4 regions of the Streptomyces sp. OZ13 genome follow, and region 1 is predicted to be linked to each of the others. Evidence: riboswitches for the same ligand, from Rfam matches in the RefSeq annotation. Region 1 holds a riboswitch; each other region holds the start of a gene.
The links. Region 1 has a riboswitch for cyclic di-AMP ahead of ACTMTU_RS30405 (M23 family metallopeptidase). Riboswitches for the same ligand answer to the same signal wherever they lie in the genome.
Positions count from the first base shown of each region.

Region 2: it holds a riboswitch for cyclic di-AMP, as region 1 does, so the genes downstream of both, ACTMTU_RS19510 (transglycosylase SLT domain-containing protein) here and ACTMTU_RS30405 (M23 family metallopeptidase) in region 1, are expected to answer to the same signal.
Region 3: it holds a riboswitch for cyclic di-AMP, as region 1 does, so the genes downstream of both, ACTMTU_RS10305 (M23 family metallopeptidase) here and ACTMTU_RS30405 (M23 family metallopeptidase) in region 1, are expected to answer to the same signal.
Region 4: it holds a riboswitch for cyclic di-AMP, as region 1 does, so the genes downstream of both, ACTMTU_RS03845 (M23 family metallopeptidase) here and ACTMTU_RS30405 (M23 family metallopeptidase) in region 1, are expected to answer to the same signal.

Region 1 covers NZ_JBQHCZ010000018.1:44,275-48,181, forward strand. Annotated here, with positions in the region: gene ACTMTU_RS30390 (bifunctional acetate--CoA ligase family protein/GNAT family N-acetyltransferase) at 1-36, opposite strand, end outside; gene ACTMTU_RS30395 (HPr family phosphocarrier protein) at 200-481, shown strand; gene ACTMTU_RS30400 (GntR family transcriptional regulator) at 671-1,348, opposite strand; gene ACTMTU_RS30405 (M23 family metallopeptidase) at 1,772-2,566, opposite strand; cyclic di-AMP (ydaO/yuaA leader) riboswitch at 2,580-2,742, opposite strand; gene ACTMTU_RS30410 (M16 family metallopeptidase) at 2,970-3,907, opposite strand, start outside.
Region 2 covers NZ_JBQHCZ010000008.1:54,927-58,833, forward strand. Annotated here, with positions in the region: gene ACTMTU_RS19505 (cellulose binding domain-containing protein) at 1-1,608, shown strand, start outside; cyclic di-AMP (ydaO/yuaA leader) riboswitch at 2,040-2,200, shown strand; gene ACTMTU_RS19510 (transglycosylase SLT domain-containing protein) at 2,203-3,078, shown strand; gene ACTMTU_RS19515 (hypothetical protein) at 3,868-3,907, shown strand, end outside.
Region 3 covers NZ_JBQHCZ010000004.1:17,871-21,777, forward strand. Annotated here, with positions in the region: gene ACTMTU_RS10300 (aldo/keto reductase) at 1-648, opposite strand, end outside; gene ACTMTU_RS10305 (M23 family metallopeptidase) at 776-1,819, opposite strand; cyclic di-AMP (ydaO/yuaA leader) riboswitch at 1,831-1,987, opposite strand; gene ACTMTU_RS10310 (PP2C family protein-serine/threonine phosphatase) at 2,241-3,344, opposite strand; tRNA gene ACTMTU_RS10315 (tRNA-Met) at 3,604-3,677, opposite strand; gene ACTMTU_RS10320 (globin domain-containing protein) at 3,764-3,907, opposite strand, start outside.
Region 4 covers NZ_JBQHCZ010000002.1:33,355-37,261, reverse strand. Annotated here, with positions in the region: gene ACTMTU_RS03855 (SAM-dependent methyltransferase) at 1-19, shown strand, start outside; gene ACTMTU_RS03850 (SGNH/GDSL hydrolase family protein) at 371-1,162, opposite strand; gene ACTMTU_RS03845 (M23 family metallopeptidase) at 1,333-2,253, opposite strand; cyclic di-AMP (ydaO/yuaA leader) riboswitch at 2,256-2,431, opposite strand; gene ACTMTU_RS03840 (alpha-galactosidase) at 2,938-3,907, opposite strand, start outside.

The sequences.
Region 1 (3,907 bases):
GTGAGCGGGGTAGGCGTGCTCCTGCGAGGTCTGCATGGGGGAAAGCCTACGCGCGGCCACCGGTCGCGGAGGCGGTTGCGCGCGGGCAGTCTGAGGGTGCCGACGGCGGCCCGCACCCCCGGCAGGGTGGGGCGGGGAGCACGCCGGGACACATGAGAGACTGGTCTAGACAACCCGCTAAGACTTGAAGGGCAACACCATGGCTGAGCGCCGCGTCAATGTCGGCTGGGCCGAGGGCCTTCACGCCCGCCCCGCGTCCATCTTCGTCCGTGCCGCGACGGCTGCCGGCGTCCCTGTGACGATCGCCAAGACCGACGGCAATCCGGTCAACGCGGCCTCGATGCTCGCCGTGCTCGGCCTGGGCGCCCAGGGTGGCGAGGAGATCGTCCTCGCTTCCGACGCGGACGGCGCCGAGGCGGCCCTCGACCGCCTGGCCAAGCTGGTGGCCGAGGGTCTCGACGAGCTTCCCGAGACGGTCTGAGGACGGTCCGGGCCCGGCGGGCCCTGACGCCCGTCGCCATTCACAGAAAAAGCCGCGGTGTTCCGGGTCCGGAGCACCGCGGTTCTGCATTTCAGGACCACGTTCGGTATTTCGCGTTCCGGGCTCGGACGGAAAATAAAACAGGGAAGAGGCCGACCCCATCACGCCTTCTTTTGTATACGCCCTCTGTTAATTCCGGCCGCTCGTGGTGTTTACGGCATGTTGCGAAGTCCTCACCCGCACGGTGCGGCGCAACCGGTGCGCCGCGGCGGCACGCTCGGCGTGCGCGGCCGTCAGCGCGCGCGCCCGCTCCGCGTCACCGCGCGCCACGGCGTCGACGATCGCGCCGTGCTCCGCCCATGACTCGACCGGGGCGAGAGGCTGCTCCACCGAGTACATCCAGGCGATCTTGTGCCGCAACTGGGTCAGCAGCGCGGTCAGCCCGGGACTGTCGCAGGACTGCGCGAGCGTCTCGTGGAACCAGGAGCCGAGCGAGCGCAAGTCCTCGCCCTGTCCCCGGCGCGCCCGCTCCTGACCGAGTCTCACCAGGCCGCGCAGCACCCGCAGATGCGCTTCCGTGCGGCGCTGCGCGGCGCGCGCCGCGCCCAGCGGCTCCAGCAGCATACGGATCTCCAGGAGGTCGGCGGCCTCCTGCTCCGTCGGCTCCGCCACACAGGCGCCGGCGTGCCGGCGGGTCACGACGAAGCCCTCCGACTCCAGGGTGCGCAGCGCCTCGCGCACCGGGACGCGGGAGACGCCGTAGCGGCGTGCCAGGTGTTCCTCCGTGAGCCGGCTGCCGCGCTCGTGGACCCCGGAGACGATGTCGTCGCGGATCGCCGTGCATACCGAGTGCGCGGGAATACGCATGACCGAACCTCCGCATTGATCCGAGCGAAACGCAGCCGATTGACGCGTGTTCCCGTGACTCTATTGCAATGAACGCGGTTTTCCGACGCCAGGGTGAAAACCATGGAAGTCTCTTGACGGAGACGGCAATCACTCAATGGCCGAAACGCCGCGGAATGCGCAGAAGGCCCCCGGCGAAGCCGGGGGCCTTCGAAGACGAAGCGCGGGGCGCCGGACGGTGGGCGCGACCCGGCCGTCACGGATCCGCGGCAGCATGCGGCCGCGGATCCGTGACGGCCGGGTCGCGCGCCGAACGGGGGTCTCGGGCGCCGGGACGGCGCCACGAGTGCGGCCCGGGCGCGGCTGCGGCGCGGGCGCCGGACGTGGGGCCGAACACGGCCCGGGCGCCGGAACGGTGAGCGCGGGCCCGGGGGCGGTCGAGGGTCAGACGTCGACGCCGTGCGAGCGCAGGTAGGCGACCGGGTCGATGTCGGAGCCGTACTCGGCGGTGGTCCGGGCCTCGAAGTGCAGGTGCGGCCCGGTCGAGTTGCCGGTCGAGCCGGACAGGCCGATCTGCTGGCCGGGGGCGACCTGCTGGCCGACGGAGACGCCGATGGACGACAGGTGGCCGTACTGGGTGTACGTGCCGTCGTTCATCCGGATGACGACGTTGTTGCCGTACGCGCCGCCCCAGCCCGCCTCGACGACGGTGCCGGAGCCGACGGACACGACGGAACTGCCGGAGGCGGCGCGGAAGTCGACGCCGGAGTGGCTGCCGGAGGACCAGAGGGCTCCGCCGGTCTGGTAACCGGTGGTCACGTACGAACCGGCGATCGGGAGCCGGAAGGAGTTCAGCCGCTTGCGCTCGGCCTCGCGGGCGGCGCGCTCCTTGGCCTCGCGGGCCTCCTTGGCGCGCGCCTCGGCCTTGCGCCTGGCTTCCGCCTTCGCCTCGGCCTCGGCCTTCGCCTGCGCCCTGGCCTTGGCGGCGGCCTCCTGGGCCTCCCTCTCCTGGGCGGCGGCCTGGTCGGCTATCTCGTCGGCGAGCGACCCCATGGAGACGATCTGGGTGAGGCCGGTGTCCTCGACGGAGGGGGCCTCGGTGTCGGCGGCGAGCGCCGGGGAGGCGAGGGTTCCGATGACGCCGGTGGTGGCGAGGGCGGCGACGCCGGCCAGGTTCGCGCTCCTGCGCGTCAGGCGGCTCGGGGCACGATGCTTCCCGGTGGCACGGGTGAACGCCATGAAGAGGCTGGTCCTTTCCTTCCTTCTCGCCTACCGGGTTAGCTGACGGGTTCGGAGCAGGAAGGTCTCCTACGGCCCCCTCCGCGCGGGCGAAGGAGGGCCGATTCACCCCAGGGACTACGTGGGTCCCCGGCTCCCCAGGCTCGCGCCTGACGGGGACTCGGCGATGGCTGCCCGATGCCGCGGGCGCGACGATCTCCAGGCGGACAGCCGGACCGACGCTAGGCAACCCGTTCGTCAATCACCAAACAGACAGCCCGTTTTGTAGCGCATGCCACAGGGCAGACAGGCACTCAGTCCTGCAAATCGGACATAGAACGGAACCCCGGCAAACGATTCGAAGCCGGGGTTCCGTTCGCGCGCAATGCGCGTTTTTGAGTCGTCCTCGCCGGGGGGCGTCCGATCAGCCCGTGACGACCCTCACTTCACCGATGCCGAGGGCCTTCACCGGCTCCTCGATCTGCGACGCGTCGCCGACGAGCACCGTCACCAGCCGGTCGACCGGGAAGGCGTTGACGACCGCCGCGGTCGCCTCCACCGTGCCCGTCTCCGCCAGACGCAGGTACATCTGTGCCTGGTAGTCGTCCGGGAGGTGCTGCTCGACCTGGTCGGCCAGCGTGGCCGCCACGGACGCCGCCGTCTCGTACTTCAGCGGGGCGACGCCCACCAGGTTCTGCACGGCGACGTCCCGCTCGGCGTCCGTGAGCCCCTCGGCAGCGAGCGTACGGAGCACCTTCCACAGGTCATCGAGCGCCGGACCGGTGTTGGGCGTGTCCACGGAGCCGCTGATGGCGAGCATCGAGGCGCCGGAGCCGTCCGGAGCGGAGCGCAGCACCTGGCCGAAGGCGCGCACACCGTAGGTGTAGCCCTTCTCCTCGCGCAGCACCCGGTCGAGGCGGGAGGTCAGCGTGCCGCCGAGGCAGTACGTGCCGAGCACCTGGGCGGGCCAGACACGGTCGTGGCGGTCGCCGCCGACGCGGCCGATGAGGAGCTGCGTCTGCACCGCACCGGGGCGGTCGACGATGACCACACGGCCGGTGTCGTCGGCGGTGATCGCGGGCACCGGGCGCGGGTCCGCCTTGTCGCCCGTCCACGCCCCGAGCGTGTCGCCGAGGACGGCGTCCAGGTCGATGCCGGTGAGGTCGCCGACGATCACCGCGGTGGCGGTGGCGGGCCGTACATGCGCCTCGTAGAAGGCGCGTACGGCGGCCGCGTCGATCCGCTCGACCGTCTCCTCCGTGCCCTGGCGCGGCCGGGAGACACGCAGCTCGGCCGGGAAGAGCTCCTTGGAGAGCTGCTTGGCGGCCCGGCGGCCCGGGTTCGCCGTCTCGTGCGGGATCT
Region 2 (3,907 bases), on a different contig from region 1:
ACGCAGATCTTCCGTTCCACGGACAGCGGTGAGACCTGGACCAGGGCCTGGGACTACACCAGCTACCCCGACCGCTCCTTCCGCTACACGCAGGACATCTCGTCCGTGCCCTGGCTCTCCTGGGGCGCGAACCCCTCCCCTCCCGAGGTCACGCCCAAGCTGGGCTGGATGACGGAGGCCCTGGAGATCGACCCGTTCGACTCGGACCGGATGATGTACGGCACGGGAGCCACGATCTACGGCACGGAGAACCTGCGGACCTGGGACTCCGGCGGACGGATCACCATCACGCCCATGGTGAAGGGGCTCGAGGAGACGGCCGTCAACGACCTGGTGAGCCCGCCGTCGGGCGCGCCGCTGCTGAGCGCCCTCGGTGACATCGGCGGCTTCCGGCACACCGACCTCGGCGCCGTGCCGCCTCTGATGTTCACCTCCCCGAACCTCTCGTCGACCACGAGCCTGGACTTCGCGGAGGCGGCGCCCGCCACGGTCGTACGGGTCGGAAACGCCGACGCCGCCCCGCACATCGGCTTCTCCACGGACAACGGGGCCAACTGGTTCCAGGCCTCGCAGCCTGCCGGCGTGACGGGCGGAGGAACGGTCGCCGCCGCCGCGGACGGCAGCGGCTTCGTCTGGAGCCCGGACGGCACCGGCGTGCACCACACCACCGGGTACGGCAGCTCGTGGAAGGCGTCCACCGGGATCCCCGCCGGCGCGACGGTGGAGTCGGACCGTAAGAACCCGAAGAAGTTCTACGGGTACAAGGCCGGCACCTTCTACGTGTCGCAGGACGGCGGCGCCACGTTCACCGCGAGGGCGTCGAGCGGTCTGCCGCAGGAGGGCAACGTCCGCTTCAAGGCCGTGCCCGGCGTGGAGGGCGACGTGTGGCTCGCGGGCGGCACGGCCTCAGGGACGTACGGACTGTGGCACTCGACCGACTCGGGCGTGACCTTCCGGAAGGTCGAGGGGGTCGAGCAGGCGGACGCCGTGGGCTTCGGCAAGGCGGCTCCCGGCGCCTCGTACCAGACGATCTTCGTCAGCGCGAAGATCGGCGGGGTGCGCGGCATCTTCCGGTCCACGAACGGCGGCGCCGACTGGACGCGGATCAACGACGACGCGCACCAGTGGGGCTGGACCGGCGCCTCGATCACCGGCGACCCGCGGGTCTACGGGCGGGTGTACGTGTCGACCAACGGGCGCGGCATCCAGTACGGCGAGTCGTCGGACGGTGGCGGCACCGACCCCGGTCCGGGGCCCGACCCCGACCCGGACCCGCCGGGGGACGCGCGATGCTCGGTCGCCTACAAGATCACCAACCAGTGGTCCGGCGGCTTCCAGGCCGATGTCACGCTGACCAATTCGGGCAGCGCCGCCCTGGACGGCTGGCAGCTGCGGTGGAGCTTCCCCGACGGGCAGACGGTCGGCCAGATGTGGAACGCCGCCCACCGCCAGAGCGGCGCCGAGGTGACGGCCGAGAACGTCTCCTGGAACGGCAAGGTGGCCGCGGGCGCGTCGGTGTCCTTCGGATTCACCGGCAGCTGGTCGGGCCGCAACACCGCACCGGCCGCCTTCACCTCGGGCGGTGAGACCTGCACCACAGGGGGCTGAGGACGCGAGGCCCGGGTCCCGGTCGGCGGATGTGGCGGCCGGGACCCGTGGCCGATCGGCCCCTTCTGGAGGGCACGTTCGGCACCGGATGTCCTATATGGCTTGTTTTACCGTCTTGCTCGTTAAGTCTAATTGGGCCTTGTTGTTGTGAGTTGGCGTTCTTGTAGGGCTATGGCGGTCAGGATGGTTGCACAGGGAGCCCGTGATGTCGGTCACCCGGCCGGTCACCGTGGCGAGGATGCCGGAAGAGGTGCTTCCCTTTCCCGGTAAGGGCTTTGAGTTCTTTGACGCGGAACTGACAAATTGAAAATCCGCGCGAGGAAGCCCCATTCGGATTGTGATGTGGAATTCGGCACTTGTTTCCCGGGGACGCTCTCGCTTACGGTCACCGTCAATCCGGGTGGACCGCCGAATCCTGCCGCCGTCCGGAATCCGCAACCGCACTCACTTCACGTACGGCAGGAGCGGGGGAACCAGGTAAGTCGCCGTACCGGAATCCGGAACGGCTCGGGGTTAAGCCGCATTCACCTGCGGCCGGGCATCTCCAGCCCGAACCCGACAGCTCACCTCGCAGGCGACGGAGAGGAATTCGCCATGCCCGCAAAGGGTAAGCACCGTCGTCCCAAGTCCCGTTCGCTGACCCGTGGATTCGTCGCAGCCGGCACGGGCGGCGCCGCGCTCGCCCTGCCGCTCATCGGCGGCACCGCTGCTCAGGCGGCACCCGCGGCGGCCCCCGCCGTGGTGGAGCGGACCGTCGCTCCCGCCACGACCTTCGCCGCGGCCGCGCAGGCCGTCGCGCAGAAGGCCGGCACCGTCACGTATTCCGTGGTCGCCGGTGACTCGCTTTACAAGATCGCCGAAGAGCATTCTCTGAACGGCGGCTGGAAGCAGCTCTACAAGGACAACCGGAAGGCCGTCGGAGCGGACCCGGCGCTGATTCACCCCGGTCTCCAGCTGACGATCGGCGCCAAGGCCGAGGCCGAGGCCGAGCCGAAGGCGAAGCCGCAGGCCAAGGAGAAGGCCGCTCCGAAGGCCACGGAAGAGGCCGAGACGTCCGAGCGCGCCGCCGACACCGCCCGCGCGGACCGCTCCGAGCGCACGAGCGCCCCGGCGGTCCAGGCCGCCGCGGCCCCCGCGAAGCCGGCCTACGCCAACAACCTCGACGGCTGGATCCGCGAGTCGCTGGACATCATGGCCCAGCACGGCATCCCGGGAAGCTACGAAGGCATCCACCGCAACATCATGCGTGAGTCCTCCGGCAACCCGCTGGCCATCAACAACTGGGACATCAACGCCGTCAACGGCACGCCCTCCAAGGGCCTGCTCCAGGTCATCCAGCCCACCTTCGACGCCTACCACGTCGAGGGCACGTCCTTCGACCTGTACGACCCGGTCGCCAACATCACCGCCGCGTGCAACTACGCCGCCGACCGGTACGGCTCGATCGACAACGTGAACGGCCCCTACTGACGGGACCCGCGCGGCGGCCGACCGGCCGACCAGACCTGACGGGCCGGTGCCCGGGACGCCCCACGGCGTTCCGGGCACCGGCCCGTGGCCGTGTCCGGAACCGGCCGCACGTGCCGCACGTGCCGCACGAAACGAGCGTGCCCCGCACGTGCCGCAGCGCCGCGCGTGCCGCCCGAGACGGCGTGCCCGCCCGCACGTGCCTTGTACGCGCCCCGCACGTGGCCCTTGCCCGTGGTCCTGTTCGCCGGTGAGATGAGGGTGCCGGGCGGCAGGGAGGAGCCCGCGCGGCACCGGGAGGCCGACGCGAGCGGCACCGGCGGGAAGCGACCGGGCTCGGACGGGAAGCGACCGGCCTGCTCCCCCGGAACCGTGGACACGGCCGCCGGGCGCCCGGCTCGAGCGGCTCTCGAGCGGCTCCCGAGGTGCCGTGTGCCACCGTGGAGGCGACGGCTCCGGCGGACGATGGCGCGTTGATGTGTCCGCGCCGATGTCGGCGGTGTGCGGTGCGAACACACCGCCGGCGGGCCGAGCACAACGGCTGTGCGGCCGAAAGGCGCAGGTCACAGCTCTGCGGGAACCGCGCGGGGCGCGCCCCGCCACCCGGCACGCGCGCCCGGCGGTGCCAGGCAACTCCCTGCCGTGCAGCTTCCTGGCCTGGCTGAATACGGACAGCCGGCCCCTCCCGGTGATTACCTCATGTCAGGCGCCGGACGGCAGCAACGGACCGGCCGCCACAGGACACCGGAACGGAACGTACGCCGCACCCGTACTCACGAATGGAGACCCTCCATGTCCCGTGCCACCCGTTGTACCGCCGCCGCATCCGCCG
Region 3 (3,907 bases), on a different contig from region 1:
GCCCGACGCGAGCGCGTAGTAGGGGACGGCGGCGAGGCCGGCGCGGGCGGCGGTGTCCTGGAGTTCGCCCTCGTAGGTGCGGCGTGAGACCAGGTTGTAGTGGGGCTGCAGCGCCACATAGCGGGCGAGGCCCTCCCGCTCGGAGAAGTCCAGGGACGCCCGGAGCCGTTCGGCGCTGATGTTGGAGGCGGCGATCGCGCGCACCTTGCCGTCCTTCACCAGCTGGTCGAGGGCGGTGATGATCTCCTCGACGGGCACGGACGGGTCGTCGAAGTGGGTGTAGTAGAGGTCGATGTGGTCGGTGCCCAGCCGGGTGAGCGACTCCTCCGCAGCCGCCTTGAGCGTGGTGGCGGAGAGACCCTTGTGGCGGGGGTGGGCGCCGACCTTGGTGGCGACGACGACTTCGGAGCGGTTGCCGCGGGCCGCGAGCCACTTGCCGATGAGGGTCTCCGACTCGCCGCCCTCGTTCCCGGGGGCCCACGAGGAGTAGCTGTCGGCTGTGTCGACGAAGTTGCCGCCCGCGGCGGTGTACGCGTCGAGGACCGCGAAGGTCCGCGCCTCGTCGGCCGTCCAGCCGAAGACGTTGCCGCCGAGAGCGAGCGGGAAGACGGTCAGGCCGGAGGAACCGAGGGTGCGCAGAGAGGTCATGCGGTGATCAACGGCCGTGCCCGTACCGGCTATTCCGGCAGCCCTGGCGTCGGGGGGTGTGCGCCAGGGCTCCGGAGACATGGATGTGCCCGGTACGGGACTTACCGCGACCCGTACCGGGCAGGGATCAGAGCGTGAGGCCCTTGCCGCGCAGCCACGCCATCGGGTCGATGCCCGCGCCGCCGGCGGTGTGCACCTCGAGGTGCAGGTGCGGGCCGGTGACGTTACCGGTCGCGCCGACGCGCCCGATCGTCTCGCCGGTGGACACCTGCTGGCCCGCGCTCGCCGTCATCGAGGAGAGGTGGGCGTACAGGACCTCGGTGCCGTCCTCGAGTTCGAGGACGATGCGGTAGCCGTAGGAACCGGACCAGCCTGCGGACTTGACCGTGCCGCCGTGCACCGCCTTGACCGGGGTCCCGGTCGGTGCCGCGAAGTCCAGGCCGGTGTGCTGGCCGGAGGACCACATCGCGCCGGACTCACCGTAGGTGGAGGTGATCGTGTAGGAGGAGGTCGGAAGGGAGAAGCTGCGGGCGAGCTCGGCGAGACGCGCCGCCTCCGCCGCCGCACGCGCGGCCTCCTCCGCCTTGCGCTTCTCCTCGGCGGCCTTGGCCTCGGCCGCGCTCTGCTGCTTCTCGGCTGCGGCCGCCGCCTGCTCGGCGGCAAGCGCCTCCGCGGCCGCCTTCGCCTCGGCGTCGGCCTCTGCCTGCTGCTGCTCGGCCTGCTGGAGGATCCGGGCGCGCAGGGCCTCGCCGGAGCCGGCGGCCTGAGCCTGGCCGGCGCCGCTGTCGGCGACCGTGGTCGCGGCGGTGAGCGGCGCGGCGTGCACATCGCCGTCGGAGTCGTCCGAGTCGGAGATCAGGGATCCCACGCCGGGAAGCGACTTCGCGTCGGGAAGCTTGTCCGCGATGGAATCGGGAAGGGAGATGGAGACCGCCGGCTTGTCCTGCGCGGTGGCTATGCCACCCGCGCCGACCGCGGCGATGACGCCGACTCCGAGCACCGTGGAGCTGCGGGCGATTCCGCCGCGCTGCTTGATGACACGGTGCCGGCCGCGCACGGGGCGGACGGAGTCCTCTGTGGGGTTCCACTCCTCCCAAGTCCGCTCGGGGGCGTCGGTACTGAAACGTTCGGACGCGAAGCGGGCCTCGGGGGCAGGCATGTTGGACGCCACGAAGGCGTACTCCTTTCCTTCCTTCTCGCCTACCGGGTTAGCTGACGGGTTCGGAGCAGGAAGGTCTCCTACGGGCGCCCTCGACCGCGGACAGAGCGGCAAAGGGTGACCGATTCACCCCAATTAGTGGTTCCCCGGTTCCCTTACGGGATTCGGCACGTGCGCACGGCGCCGCCTCTGCGACGGCTGGGACGACCGCACTGCGTTATCGAACGTTAATAGACGCCGGGGCCGGATTCCAAGCTGTTCCGGGTGATCATTAACGACTTCGCCCGGGACTTACCCGGACAGAGTCGGCCGGAACCGGGCGAGTTGATCAAACGCCAGAGGCAGTCACAGTTCTGACGGTGTATCAAATGTTATGCGGACGGCTCCCCTTCGACTACGGAGCGTGCGCACCACCCGTATCAGGGCCGTGATGTCACGCGGGCCTGCCGCGGCCGTCCGGCTCCGGCGGAACCACCGGCACCGTCCTGCGTCGTTCCGGCTGCCCTTCCGCAGGCCTGCCGACCGCCAGCAGCGCCATGTCGTCGCTCGAACCGCCGCCGGTGTACCGCCGTACGTCGTCGACGAGCGCGTCCAGCAGCTCCGCCGGCCCCGGGAAGAGACGCCCCGCGAGCCGTTCCACCGGGTCGTAGAAGACGCCGCGAGCGTCCCGCGCCTCCGTCACCCCGTCCGTGTAGAGCAGCAGCGTCGCCCCGTCGGGCAGCGGGTACTCGTCCGCCCGGTCCGGCCACGCCGCCAGGTCGCCCATCCCCAGCGGCAGCGCGGCCTGCGCCGGCCCGAGGACGTCCAGAGCGCCGTCGGCGTGCAGCACCAAGGGCTCGGGATGCCCCCGGTTCACCAGGCGCACCAGGGCCCGGCCGCGCGGGATCTCGCCCAGAACGGCGGTGGTGAACCCCTCCACGGCGTCCAGCCCCTCCCGCCTGGTGCCTTCCCGCTTGAGCGCCCGCTCCAACCGCTGCGCCACGCCCTCCAGCGAGTGCTCCTGCTCCGCGGCCTCGCGGAAGGCGCCGATGAGCACGGCCACGGTCCCCACCGCCCCCAGCCCTTTGCCCCGCACATCGCCGACGAGGAGGCGCACGCCGTGAGGGGTGTCCTGCACCGCGAAGAGGTCACCGCCGATGAACGCGCCCGCCTGCGCCGCCTCGTACCGGGCGGCGATGTACAGACCGCCGATCCGGTCGGCCGGCGCGGGCAGGACGGCCCGCTGCGCGGTCTCGGCGATCACCCGGGCCGAGGCGAGCCGCTCACCGCTGCGCCGCACGAGGATGTTGATGAACAGCGCAAGTGCGACGACGGTGACCACCGTGGTCGTCTCGGTGAGGACCGTGATCTGCCAGAAGCTTCTGTTGACGGCATGGAGGACGCTCAGCGCCAGAACCGCGGCGATCCCGGTCAGCAGGGTCGCCATCCATGACAGGACAGGCGCCGCGACGAGCGGGGCGGCCGCATAGAGAGGTACGGCGGTGAACCGGGGCGGGGTCAGAACGTCGAAGACCACCCCGCCGACGATCATCGCCATGGGCAACACGCGGACGAACCACGGGGCTCTTCTGGCGCCGCCCTGATCTCGCCACTCCTGGCCCAAAGGTGGTCTCCTGCCGGGTCCTACCGGGTCCGCTGACGGCTGCGGACAGTACCGCGCCCCCCTCAGGCTGAAGGCCGACGCGCCGCGGGGCGACTTCCGGTCGCCCGACCGGGCGACGATCGGAACGCTGCCGGAAAAAGCCACCGGCCCGGTGGTCGATCTTCTCGATCGACCACCGGGCCGGTGTCATCAGTAGCGGGGACAGGATTTGAACCTGCGACCTCTGGGTTATGAGCCCAGCGAGCTACCGAGCTGCTCCACCCCGCGTCGGTGAACACAACCTTACGCCATGCAGAGCAAGATCCGTACCAATTACGAGCAGCGCCGGGAGAAGGCCGGAAAATTGTCGTCGGCTACTCCTGACCGAGCCAGAGATCGGGCCCGAAAACCTCGTAGTGCACGGCCGCGGCGGGAACGCCCCGGCGCAGCAGCTCATCCCGTACGGAGCGCATGAACGGCAACGGGCCGCACAGATAGGCCGTGAGCCCCTCGGGGAG
Region 4 (3,907 bases), on a different contig from region 1:
CGCCCTCATGAAGCGCTGATGCTCCCGTCCCGTGCGGGGCCCGGACGTCACACCGTCCGGGCCCCGCACGGGACGCTGCTACGGGGGTGGGCGGCCGGGGTTCACGCACACGGCCGCTGCCGTGGCGGTGCTCGCGGTGCCGCACCTGGCGACCGGCCGCGCGGGCCCTCCCCTCAGTGGGTGCGCGGCACGCTCCGGACGGCCCATGCCGGTGAACGCGAGGGTGGCGAGGCGACCAGGGACCAGCAGGGCCGGGCCCGGCGCCCGGGCCGCCGACGTCGTCCTGGGCGGGGCAGAAGTCCGGCGGTTGCCGGGCGGTCCGCCACACCGGCGCCGCCTCGGCGATCCGGGCCCCGGACCGCCGTGCGCCTCAGAGTGGCAGCAGGTCGGGGCGCTTGGCCTCCACATGATCGCCGGAGCTCTCGCCGCGGAGCCGCCGCCCGATCCAGGGCACCAGATACTCGCGCGCCCACTGGATGTCGTCCCGGCGCACCTCGAGCGTCCCTCGCGGGGGCAGCGGCGGCCACGGCTGGTCGGGGTCGGCGGGCACCTCGATCCCGAGGACCTGAGCGGCGCGCAGCGCGACCCTGGTGTGCCCCTCGGGCGACAGGTGGAGCCGGTCGGCGTCCCAAGCCCGCCGGTCCTGGACGGACTTGAGCGACCACAGGTCCAGCACGGGGCAGTCGTAGCGGTCGGCGATGGCCCGTACGTGGGCGGTGTACGTGGCGATCTTGCCGCGCAGATGCCGCAGGACCGGCACGTCCCGGGTGTCGAAGCCGGTGGTCACCATGACGGTGCCGACCGAGCCGGCGAGGTCGGCCACCGCGCGTTCGAAGCGTTCCGCGACGTCGTCGGGGTCGGAGCCGGGCCGGATGATGTCGTTGCCGCCGGCGCAGAAGGTCACCAGGTCCGGCGCGAGCTCGCGCGCCCTCGGCACCTGCTCCTCGACGATCTGGTCGAGGAGGCGGCCGCGTACGGCGAGGTTGGCGTACCGGAAGGAGTGCTCCGGCATCCGGTCGGCGAGCAGGACGGCGAACCGGTCCGCCCATCCGACGAATCTCCCGTCGGGCCCCGGGTCCCCCACGCCCTCGGTGAAGCTGTCACCGATCGCCGCGTACGACCCGAATACGCCACTGTTCTCTGTTCTCGAATCGTCTGCCACGGGAGCACATCTTTCCTTCACTGATGTGACCTACGCGACCGTAAGGAGGGGTTGACGCGCCGTGATCTTTACCACCCGTCAAATTCCGGCCGGGCCGGAATACGCGGAAGCCCCCGCTCCGCCTGATGCGGAACGGGGACTCACCGGTGGACCGGGTGCGACCGGACGGCTCAGAGGGAGACGCCGTGCTCACGCAGGTAGGCCAGCGGGTCGATGTCCGAACCGTACGAGGAGCCGGTGCGGACCTCGAAGTGCAGGTGCGGACCGGAGGAGTTGCCGGTCGAACCCGACAGTCCGATCTGCTGACCACCGGTCACCGACTGCCCGCTGGAGACGGCGAGCGAGGAGAGGTGGGCGTACTGGGAGTAGGTCCCGTCCGTGTGCTGGATGACGACCTCGTTGCCGTAGGCGCCGCCCCAGCCGGCGGAGACGACGGTACCCGCGCCGATGGCCTTGACGGAGCTGCCGGTGGGGGCGGCGAAGTCGACACCGGTGTGGTAACCGCTGGACCACATGGCACCGGACGCCCGGTACGGGGTGGTGACGCCCGCGTCGACGGGGGCGCTGAAGCCGGAACCGGACGCAGTGGTCGCGGCCTCCTTGGCGGGGGCCTCGGCCTTCGGCGCCTCGGCCTCCGGCGCGGCGGACCGCGAGTCGTCGCGCGACGGGCGGGACTGGGACTCGGAGCGGGGCTCCGGGTCGTTCGTCGCCTTGTTCTTCGCGCCGATCGTCAGCTCCAGACCCGGGTGGATCAGCGACGGGTCGGCACCGATGACACGGCGGTTGTCGTTGAAGAGCTGCTTCCAGCCGCCGCGGACGTCCTGCTCGTCGGCGATCTTCGACAGGTAGTCCCCGGCGACGACCGTGTAGGTCTTCGGTGCCTTCTTGGCGGCCGGGGCCGCCGCGGGTGCGGAGGCCGGGGCCGCGGCGGCGGCCTTCTCCGCTGGGGCCGGGGCCGCCGCCGGGGCGGCATTGGCCGTGGTGGCGCCGAACAGCGGGAGCGCGATGGCGGCGCCACCCGTACCGGCGACGACGAAGCCGCGGGTGATCGGGTTGGTCTTGGGACGGCGGTGCTTACCCTTCGCGGGCATGGCGCATTCCTCTCCGGCGCCTGCGAGGTGAGCTGTCGGGTTCGGGCTGGAGATGCCCGGTCGCACACTTGGTGCTACTTCACCCCAAGCCGTCCGGATTGTCCGGATACGGCGTACTACCTGGGTCCCCCGCTCCTGCCACGCGTGGATAGGTTCGAATTCCGGGCGGCGGCAGGATTAGGCGGTCCGTCCGGATTGAGCGTGACCGTAGGCGAGTCGGGCAGCGCGGGACAAGCCACGATTTTCCACGATCAATGACCGGCGCCCCGCCCTCGCGGATTCCCGGTCACCCTCCGTCGACAAGGGGCGGCCAATCGCCTTGCCGACCAAGGAATTCACATCAGCGCCACGGCCACAGAACGTCACGGATATGACGCTGCTCACGGGCCGGCGACCATCTCCCCTTCTTACGGGGCACGTTATGCGCAACCATCCAATTCGGACAGAAGGATCATTTAGCCACCTAATCCCGCACTTGCCCATCAAATCCCGCCACCCTTGCCCCACTTCGCCGTCCGGCGACTGAAGCCGTGACACCTGTCACTTCCGGCTCCCCGGACCGGGGCTCCCTCCCATCGCCCCCCGCGCCTTCTGCGCTCCGCCCGTTTCCGCGCCACCGGCCGGCCGGCCCCCTTTCGCAATTCCCCTGCTCGCTTGCGCGTAAGGCGAATTGGAACCGGTGGATCACATCCGCCGGAGCCGGATCACAGTGGCGTCGAGATCGCCCTTCAGTCCGGTGTGAATTCCGTGGTGAAGCAGCACCCCGCCCTGGTGGACCGCTCCGGTGTCCGCACACACGTAGGCCGCCGTCGCCTCGACGCCGCGCAGCCGGAGCGCCGGCGGCCGCTCGCCGTAGCGCTGGGCCTGGAGCAGCGCGAGCACCACCGTCTCGTCGCCCCGTACGTACTGCACGGCGCTGAGACCGCCCTGCGGGGTCCGCAGCCGGTACAGCTCGCCGTGCTGGACCACCGGCCTGATCTCCTTGTAGAGCCGGACCCAGTCGCGCGCCTCCGCCAGCTCCGCCTCGCTCCAGGCCGAGAGGTCTCCCCCGACGCCCAGCACGCCGGCCATGGCGCTCACGAACCGGAAGCGCAGACTGCTGCGGCGACCGTTGAGCTGGACGTTGGGGCTGTCGGTGACCCATGCCGCCATGACCCGGGCCGGGTGCAGCTGGCTGAAGCCGTGCTGGACGGTGAGCCGGTCCAGCGGGTCGGTGTTGTCCGACGTCCACACCTGGTCGGTGCGGGCGAGGACTCCCAGATCGATCCTGCCGCCCCCGCCGGAGCAGGACTCGAAGGCGACGGAGGGATGCGCCGCCCGCAGCCGGTCCAGCAGACCGTAGAAGCCTTCGACGTGCTCGGCCCACAGCTTCTGCGGGTACGGCTCCCCCGGCCAGCCCGCATCGGTGAAGCAGCGGTTGAAGTCCCACTTCACATAGTCGACGGGCGCGTCGGAAAGCAGTGCGTCGAGCTGCTCCCACAGGTGGGCCCGTACGTCCTCGCGCGCGAGGTTGAGCACCAGCTGGTTGCGGAACTCGGTCCTCGTCCGCCCCGGACGGTGCTGGATCCAGTCGGGATGCGCCCGGTAGAGGTCGCTGTCCTCGTTGACCATCTCCGGCTCCACCCAGATGCCGAACTGCATGCCGAGCGCGTGC